Regions from separate parts of the Mesorhizobium sp. W016 genome, predicted to be linked through region 1. Evidence: riboswitches for the same ligand, from Rfam matches in the RefSeq annotation. Region 1 holds a riboswitch; the other holds the start of a gene.
What was found. A riboswitch is a leader RNA that binds a small molecule or an ion and turns the genes downstream of it on or off. The one in region 1 is predicted to bind thiamine pyrophosphate.

Region 1 (4,206 bases):
CGCGCCGACATCAGATAGATGCGATCGGAGAGGTAGACGGCTTCGCGCACGTCATGGGTGATCAGCAGCGCCGTCCAGCGTTGGCGCTGCCACATGCCTTCCAGCCAGCGCTGCATACCCGCGCGGGTCAGTGCATCCAGCGCGCCAAAGGGCTCGTCGAGCAGCAGCATGTCGCGCTGCTGCACCACGGTGCGCAAAAGGGCGGCGCGCTGGCGCATGCCGCCGGAAAGCTCGGCCGGCCAGGCGCGCTCGAAACCGGCAAGGCCGAACTCAGCGAACAACGGCGCGACGCGTTCGCGCGCCGCCTTGCGGCCAAGACCCTGCACTTCCAGCCCCAGCGTCACATTGTCGATGACGCGCCGCCACGGCATCAGCGCGTCGCGCTGCGGCATGAAGGCGAAGGGGCTGCCCTGCAATCGCGCGCCGTCGAAGCGCATGTCGCCCTCGCCTTTCAGCGCGCCGGTCAGCAACTGGAACAGCGTCGACTTGCCGGCGCCGGAAGGGCCGAGGATGGAGACGAACTCGCCGGCCGCGACATGAAGCGAAATGCCGGCGAGCACCTCAAGCGCGCCGAAGTTCTTCCTGATGTCCCGGAGTTCGAGCCGCGTCATTGACGGTTCTCTTCTGCAGCTTCAACCTTGCCGTCGCGGCTTTCGCTCCCTGCATTCTCCCAAGGCATGGCGAAGCGCTGGACGAGCACCGCAATGGCGAACAAGACAAGCGTGAGCGCGGCGCTGACGGCGACCGCGGCGAGCACCAGATCGGGCCGAAAGTTGTTCTTGGCATTGAGCATGTAGATGCCCAGCCCCTTCGCCGCCCCCGCATATTCGGCGAAGATCGCGCCGACGACGGCGTAGGTGATGGAGATGCGCAGCCCGGCGAAGAAATAGGGCAGCGCCGAAGGCAGGCGCGCCAGCCAGAAGATGCGCCAGCGCCCTGCCCCCATGGTGGCGAGCATCTGCGAAATCGCCTTGCTGGTCGCGGCAAAACCCTCGACCAGCGCCACCATCATCGGGAAGAAGGTAACGAGCGCCACAAGCAAGATTTTTGGCATCAGCCCGAAGCCGAACCACAGTACGATGAGCGGCGCAATCGCGACCAGCGGCAAGGTCTGGCTGACAATCAGCAGCGGAAACAGCGCGCGGCGCAGCGGGGCCAAGAAATCGACCAGCGCCGAAAGCACGAAGGCAGCGACCAACGAGCAGGCGAAGCCGGCTGATGTGGCGCGGATGGTGGGCAGCGTGTTGTCGGCAAGGGCAGCGCGATGCTCCCAGGCCTGCTGCAGCACGCGCGACGGCGCCGGCAGCATGGTGGGCGCAGCGCCACCATAGCGGGCGTAGAGCTCCCACGCCGCGAGGAGCAGGGCGGAGGCGCAGGCGGCGGGGATGGTCTTGGCGATGGCTGCGGCTAATCTCCCCCCTCGAGGGGGAGATGTCGCCGAAGGCGACAGAGGGGGTCGTCTCGCATAGAGCGCCCACGCCTTGCCGATGCGAAAAGGACGTCGGCGCTCCACGCGCTGGGACCCCCTCTGGCCTGCCGGCCATCTCCTGCTCGAGGGGGGAGATTCGTGGGCATCGCGGTCTTCGCCAATCGCCAATGGCTCCCCTCCTCTCTGTGCTGAGGGGTCAGAGGCATCTCCTCCACGCAATGGGTCAGATAAACCAGCCACGGCAATATCCTCAAGGAACGACGCTTGAGCCGCGGCTCAGACGGCGCTCGGGCTGTTCGCCGAGATCGTGATGTCGAGGGTGACGTGGCCGGCGCCGGGGCCGAAGCGGCAGAAGGCCTCGTTGAGCGTGGCAAACACCGCACCGGCATCGCCACGCAATTTGGTGCAGAAGTTCTTTGAGCGCTCAAAGACGCCGGACTGTTTCAGGAAATCGATGCAGCCGTAGATCTCGTCCATATGGTCGCCCGTGCCCATAACGTAGAGCGAGAACTGCGCCGCCACCGGCTGACCGGTCGACGGCGTGGCCTGGACAGCGCGGATCGCGGCGATCTTGCGCTCGTCCAGCGGAATGGCGGGGCCGCCGGTCTCGTCGGAGCGGCAGATCGGATCGTCGGGCTCGCCCGGACAGCCGCGCGAGACCGCCGCCGAAAGCACGCAGTGCTTGCCGCTTTTGGCCGCCGCGACGAACAGGTCGCGCATGGCGGGAAACAGCACCTCGGGCGGCCCGACCATAAGGGTCGAGATGTCATCGGTTTCGATCCGCAGCCGGTCGCGCCAGGGATCGAGCGCGCCGAGCGCGCCGAGGATGACGCCGACGAAATCGTCGGTCATGGGATAAAGGGAAATCTGTGCGCCTGAAAACATCGCCCGCCTCGCTCCGCTGGTATTATCCAGATCAGCTTTAGGGTCCGAAGGCTTGCCGCCCTCATCTCAGCCCCGACGATACGGAGCACCCCTGTGGATGGGCGGGTTAAAGCACCGTTCGCGGCATTGGGGAAGCCGTTTGTTGAGGCACTGCGGGAAAGTGTTTTGGGCCAGACGTGCCGGGCGCCCGGGCGTTAACAGACGACTCGTCAGTTCGTTGCGTTATAACGTTTCCACGAACTTCTTATAACTGCGTTGAAATTCAAGCTGATAAACGTAATTATAAGAAAACGGCAGAGACTCCGCGCAGCCCTTACGGTTTCTGGATTTCCTTATCCGCGACCCCATCCGGACTGTGCTCCTGCATCGCTCGGGCTTGCCTGTGCTGGTCCCCTCGCCCCAGCGCTACGCCATCCACAAGCTGATCGTCGCCTCGCGACGCGGGCCGAGCGCTGGCGCCAAGCGGGAGAAGGATCTCCATCAAGCGCGCCTGCTGACCCAAGCGCTCGAAGCCACGCGTCGCCAGGACGACCTTGCCTTCGCCTTCATGGAAGCGTGGGACAAGGGCGAAAACTGGCGCGAGACGATCCGGGGCGGCTTGAACCTGTTCGACGCCGCCACGAGGGAAAACAGTCACACCATCCTGGGGAAATCCCTCCGCGAAATTGGTGCGACTCCTGAGGGATTCACGATGCGGGATTAGCTGAAGCGACCGCTGCTATATTCATTTCCATCGTCCCAACCGTACGAAATTGGCTTGACGCTTATTCGTACATAAAGTGCGATATCTCTTTTCGCAGAGAGGAATGTCCTTGAGCACAGCGAACCATGTTGCCTTCGCCGATCTCTCTCGGCCTTTGCTGTCACCCCCGTCGTTGCCGCCGCCTTTGTTGCCGCCGCCTTTATTGCCGCCCCCTTTGTTGCCCTTGTCATTCGATCAGTGCCAACGCCTCGCCGGGGCCTGGCGAATGGCCAGCCAGGACATCGCCGACGACATCCGCTTCATCCGCCAATATCTGAAAGTCGTTGCCGAGAAGGACGAGAGGCTGTCGACCGGCACCCTTGTTCACAGCCGCGCCTATGTAGAGGCCTGCGCCGGCTGGCTGCCACAGACCGTGACGCGCTATCTGCGCCACCTGCGCCAGATCACCGAATGCGAACTGGCCATGACAGCTGCCGGCATTCGCTTTGCGCTGTCGAGTTATGCCTGGGAGGCATGAGGGCGCCTGTCGCCAAACACAAGGAATTGCGCTGCCCGTCGCAGGCGCAATTCGTCAGGTTGAGAGGCTCGGGCGCGCCTGAACGGCGGGCGCCAAGGATGGCCCGGCCAGCGAATTCCGGCCTTGCTTTATTTCGACTGGTCTTATTTCGACTTGGCCTTATTTCGATTTGGCTTTGCCGGACTTTGCGGCGGCAGGCTTCGCTGCCTTTGGCTTGGCGGCTGCCTTGGCGGGCTTGGCGTCAGCTTTCTTCGCCGCCTTTTTTGGCTTGGCGACCGCGCCATCGACTTCAGCCGTGGCCTGCTCCCAGTGTTCCTGATGCGCGCCTTCAGGCCGGCCGGCCTTTTCCCAGATCTCGTGCGCGCGCTGGCGAATGCGGTCCTGTTTGACGTCCGTCACTTAAGCCTCCGTGGTTGGGTCCGGTCGGTTGGTCCAGATTCCACGAAAACATTAGCCGAAAATTCGGCCGGCGTCTTGAGTGACGAGACATCTCAGCGCGGGTCGGAAATCACCGCAACGCCGAGCAGCGCCGCTTTCTTGACGATCAGCCCGGCGAGGTCGGCATCCGAACGATCGGTGCCGGTGCGCTCCCGCAGGAGCGCGATCGCTTCCTTCATCGATAACAGCGCCGTGTTGCGCTCGGCCAGCAACTTGTCGCAACACGCCGCAACA
Region 2 (4,206 bases), 2.5 Mb from region 1:
CCGGCGCCGGCGCATCGCTGGCTTCGGCCTTGGCGCGCGCCTTGCGGTCGTCGAGCCGGGTGCCGCCGCGCTGCGCCAGCATGTCGGAATAGCCACCGGCATATTCGATCCAGCGGCCGCCTCCGTCCGGGGCGATGATGCTGGTGACGGTGCGGTCGAGGAAGTCGCGGTCGTGGCTGACCAGGATGACCGTGCCGGCAAAGCCGGCGACAAGTTCCTGCAACAGTTCCAGCGTCTCCATGTCGAGATCGTTGGTCGGCTCGTCGAGCACCAGAAGGTTGGCCGGCCGCGCCAGAACACGCGCCAGGAGCAGCCGCGCCCGTTCGCCGCCGGACAGCTCGCGCACCGGGGTGCGCGCCTGTTCCGGCTTGAACAGGAAATCCTTCATGTAGGACACGACATGGCGCTGCTCGCCATTGATGACGAGGTTTTCGCCGCGCCCGTCCGTGAGATACTGCGCCAGGGTCTCGGCCGGATCGACCGCCTCGCGCTTCTGGTCGAGCGTGGCGATTTCCAGATTGGTGCCGAGCCGCACCGAGCCGGCGTCGGGCTTCATCTCGCCGGTAAGCATCTTCAACAGCGTCGTCTTGCCGGCCCCGTTCGGCCCGACAAGGCCGACGCGATCGCCGCGCTGGATGCGGGTCGAGAAGCTTTTGACCACGGTGAGGTCGCCAAAGCTCTTTTCGATGTTCTTGGCCTCGATCACCAGCTTGCCGGATTCGGCGGCGTCGCTGGCCACCATGGTGGCCGAGCCCTCGGCGCCGCGATGGCCGCGAAAACGCTGGCGCATGGTCTGCAGTTCGCCCAGGCGGCGCATGTTGCGTTTACGGCGAGCCGTCACGCCATAGCGCAGCCAATGCTCCTCGCGCACGATCTGGCGGCCGAGCTTGTGCTGTTCGCGCTCTTCCTCTTCCAGCACAAGGTCGCGCCATTCCTCGAAATGGCCAAAGCCCTTGTCGAGGCGGCGGGTCTGGCCACGGTCGAGCCAGACAGTGGCGCGCGAGACGCGTTCGAGGAAGCGACGGTCGTGCGAGATGACGATCAGCGCCGAAGACGTCCGGACGAGCTCCTCTTCCAGCCATTCGATGACCGACAAATCGAGATGGTTCGTCGGCTCATCAAGCAGCAGAATATCGGGTTCGGGCGCCATGACGCGGGCAAGTGCTGCGCGGCGCGCCTCGCCACCGGAGAGATCGTTGGGGTTCTCCGTGCCGGCGAGGCCGAGATGCTCCATCAGATATGTGGCGCGGTAGGGATCGTCGGCAGGCCCAAGCCCAGCCTCGACATAGGCACGCACATTGGCAAAGCCGTCCATGTCGGGCATTTGCGGGAGATAGCGCACCGTTGCCGAAGGCTGGCGGAAGACCTCGCCGTCTTGCGGCTCGATCAGACCGGCGGCAATCTTCAGGAGCGTCGACTTGCCGGAGCCGTTGCGGCCGACGAGCGCGATCTTGTCACCGGCGGACGCCGTCAGTTCGGCGCCGTCGAGCAGCGGCGTGCCGCCAAAGGTCAGTCTTATGCCGTCGAGGTTGAGAAGGGGCGGGGCCATGTCAGCTTTCAGGCAAGGGGTAGGGGTGGGCGAGCAGCAGCGCGCGGCCATGGCCGAGCGCGATTTCGAGGCCGCCCCCGGTCGTGTTGGACTTGACCTCGTTCGAGATGGTCAGCGACGAGCCGAACACGACCTCGACATGGTCGAGCGGCCACTTCGCGCCGGACACGGTGAGGCCCGAAAGATCGGAAAAGCCGAGCACCGAAAACAGCGTTCCGTCGGCATAGTCGAAGCCGGCCTTGCCAGGCAGCAGAGGGGCGCCTTCCTGCGCTCCGCTGGTCAACAGCACTTTTGTGCCTGTCTCTGCCAGCCGCAGGCTGAGCGCCAGATGGAGGAAGGCGTGGTCGGCGCGCTTGCCGCCGAAAGCGCCGGCCAGCACCAGGCTGGTGGCGCCGCGTTCCAATGCCGCCGCGATCGCCAGTTCGCCATCGGTCTTGTCCTTTTCGGGAGGAAACACCTCCCGCGGCACGGCGGCGAGATCGGCAGGCAGGTCCGCCGGCACGGAATCGAAATCGCCGACCCACAGCTCCGGCATCAGGCCGAGCAGGCGGGCATGATCGATGCCGGCGTCGGCGGCGATGACGCGCGTGCCCGCGACCTGCCGGTCGAGCCGCGGCGTGCGGACGAGATCGCCGCCAAGCAGGATGGTGAATGTGCTCATATCCGCTGGCCCTTACCAGCCCCGCCGACGAAACGGAAGGCCGAGCGGCACCGTCACTCTTTGTTGGAGCATGATCTTTTTCCGGAAACGGATTCCACTTTCCGGGATCATGCTCGGGCAAACTTCCACTTGCGTGGCACCTTGGCCGGGCCTATGTGTCGAAACGCTCTAACGGGGTGCCGGACGCGATCTTCGCGGACCGGCTGAGAGGCAGTCTCGCCAACCCGCTGAACCTGATCCGGTTTGTACCGGCGGAGGGATTAGACGCTTCGGACAGCCCGACGCCTCAATTCCTTTCAACACGAATGAAGGAGGCGCCGATGCGCATGTTTTTGTCCCGTCTTGTCCCAGCGCTGGGGCTTGCTGTTTCGCTACTGGCAAGCCCTGCGTCAGCGCAGGAAAAACTCACGATCTATACCTATGAGAGTTTCACTGCCGACTGGGGTCCGGGCCCCCAGGTGAAGAAGGAATTCGAAGCCGAGTGCGGCTGCAGCGTCGACTTCGTCTCGGCGGCCGACGGCGTCGCACTTCTCAACCGCGTCAAGCTGGAAGGAGCCTCGACCAAAGCAGATATCGTGCTTGGCCTCGACACCAACCTCACCGCGGAAGCCAAGGCTTCCGGCCTGTTTGTCCGACATGGCGCGGTGGCTGAAAACAACGTGCCGGGCGGCTGGAGCGACGACACTTTCGTGCCCTATGATTATGGTTATTTCGCCGTCGTCTACGACACCGAGAAGCTGAAGAACCCACCGAAGAGCCTGAAGGAACTGGTCGAGGGCGATGCCGCCGACAAGATCGTCATCCAGGATCCGAGGACGTCGACGCCGGGCCTCGGCCTGCTGCTGTGGGTTAAGTCGGTCTATGGCGACAAGGCGCCGGAAGCCTGGGCCAAACTCAAGGGCAAAGTGCTGACGGCGGCGCCCGGCTGGAGCGAGGCCTATGGCCTGTTCACCAAGGGCGAGGCGCCGATGGTGCTGTCCTATACGACATCGCCGGCCTACCACATGGTGGCCGAGAACACCGGGCGCTTCCAGGCGGCGTCGTTCGAAGAAGGCGAGTATTTGCAGGTCGAGGTCGCCGGCATCACCACCACGGGCGCGAAGAACCCGCTGGCGGCAAAGTTTCTGGCCTTCATGACCGGGCCGAAATTCCAGGATGTCATTCCGGAGACCAACTGGATGTTCCCGGCTGGGAAAACCGACAAGCCGCTCAATCCGGCTTTTGATAGGCTGGTCAAGCCGGCGAAGACCTTGCTGTTCAGCCCGGAAGAGGTCGCGGCAAATCGCAAGGCCTGGGTGGATGAATGGCTGGCGGTGATGAGCAAGTAGGAATTCAGGATGGCGCTTGAACACCCCCCTCTGGCCTGCCGGCCATCTCCCCCGCAAGGGGGGAGATCAAGCGCTCGGAAGCTTTCGCCAACCTCCAACGCTGCGAGGATGGGGCGGGGAGCGAAGCTGCTAATCTCCCCCCTTGCGGGGGAGATGGCCGGCAGGCCAGAGAGGGGTGGGCGGGAACTCGACTTCCGTGAAATATTTGCGTCAGCAGCGAACGTGCGCCGTAGGGTTGGATAGCGCGAAATGCGTGCGCACTATCCCTCTGACCCCCGCATCACGGCCGGCATTGTCGCGCTTGCGGCAATCGCGCTACTGATCGGTGGCGCCTTCGCCGGCCTTATCCGCGAAGGCGCGCACGACCTTTCCGGCGCCGCGTCCGCCTTTGACCTCTATCTCCTGCGCGTTGTCCGCTTCACGCTCTGGCAGGCTGCGCTCTCGACTCTGCTTTCCGCCGTACCGGCGCTCTTCGTCGCCCGGGCGCTGTCGCGGCATCCGCGCTTCTTCGGACGCGGCTTCATCCTGCAGCTGTTCACTGTGCCCCTTGCCTTGCCGGCGATTGTCGCAGCGCTGGGCATACTGGCGCTCTATGGCCGCGCCGGTTATTTCGCCGCGATCGGTGGCCAGAGCTGGCCCGACATCTATGGGCTGTCGGGCATCCTCGT

Region 2: it holds a riboswitch for thiamine pyrophosphate, as region 1 does, so the genes downstream of both, thiB (thiamine ABC transporter substrate binding subunit) here and ACYG9V_RS13830 (YkoF family thiamine/hydroxymethylpyrimidine-binding protein) in region 1, are expected to answer to the same signal.

What each region holds. Positions count from the first base shown of each region.
Region 1 covers NZ_JBTTIF010000002.1:2,770,168-2,774,373, reverse strand. The annotation lists gene ACYG9V_RS13840 (ABC transporter ATP-binding protein) at 1-611, opposite strand, end outside; gene ACYG9V_RS13835 (ABC transporter permease) at 608-1,450, opposite strand; gene ACYG9V_RS13830 (YkoF family thiamine/hydroxymethylpyrimidine-binding protein) at 1,706-2,314, opposite strand; TPP riboswitch at 2,305-2,417, opposite strand; partial or broken gene ACYG9V_RS13825 (GSU2403 family nucleotidyltransferase fold protein) at 2,628-3,017, shown strand; gene ACYG9V_RS13820 (hypothetical protein) at 3,283-3,534, shown strand; gene ACYG9V_RS13815 (DUF2934 domain-containing protein) at 3,694-3,933, opposite strand; gene ACYG9V_RS13810 (hypothetical protein) at 4,026-4,206, opposite strand, start outside.
Region 2 covers NZ_JBTTIF010000002.1:315,433-319,638, reverse strand. The annotation lists gene ACYG9V_RS01905 (ABC-F family ATP-binding cassette domain-containing protein) at 1-1,549, opposite strand, end outside; gene ACYG9V_RS01900 (thiamine diphosphokinase) at 1,551-2,210, opposite strand; TPP riboswitch at 2,373-2,487, shown strand; gene thiB (thiamine ABC transporter substrate binding subunit) at 2,531-3,538, shown strand; gene thiP (thiamine/thiamine pyrophosphate ABC transporter permease) at 3,788-4,206, shown strand, end outside.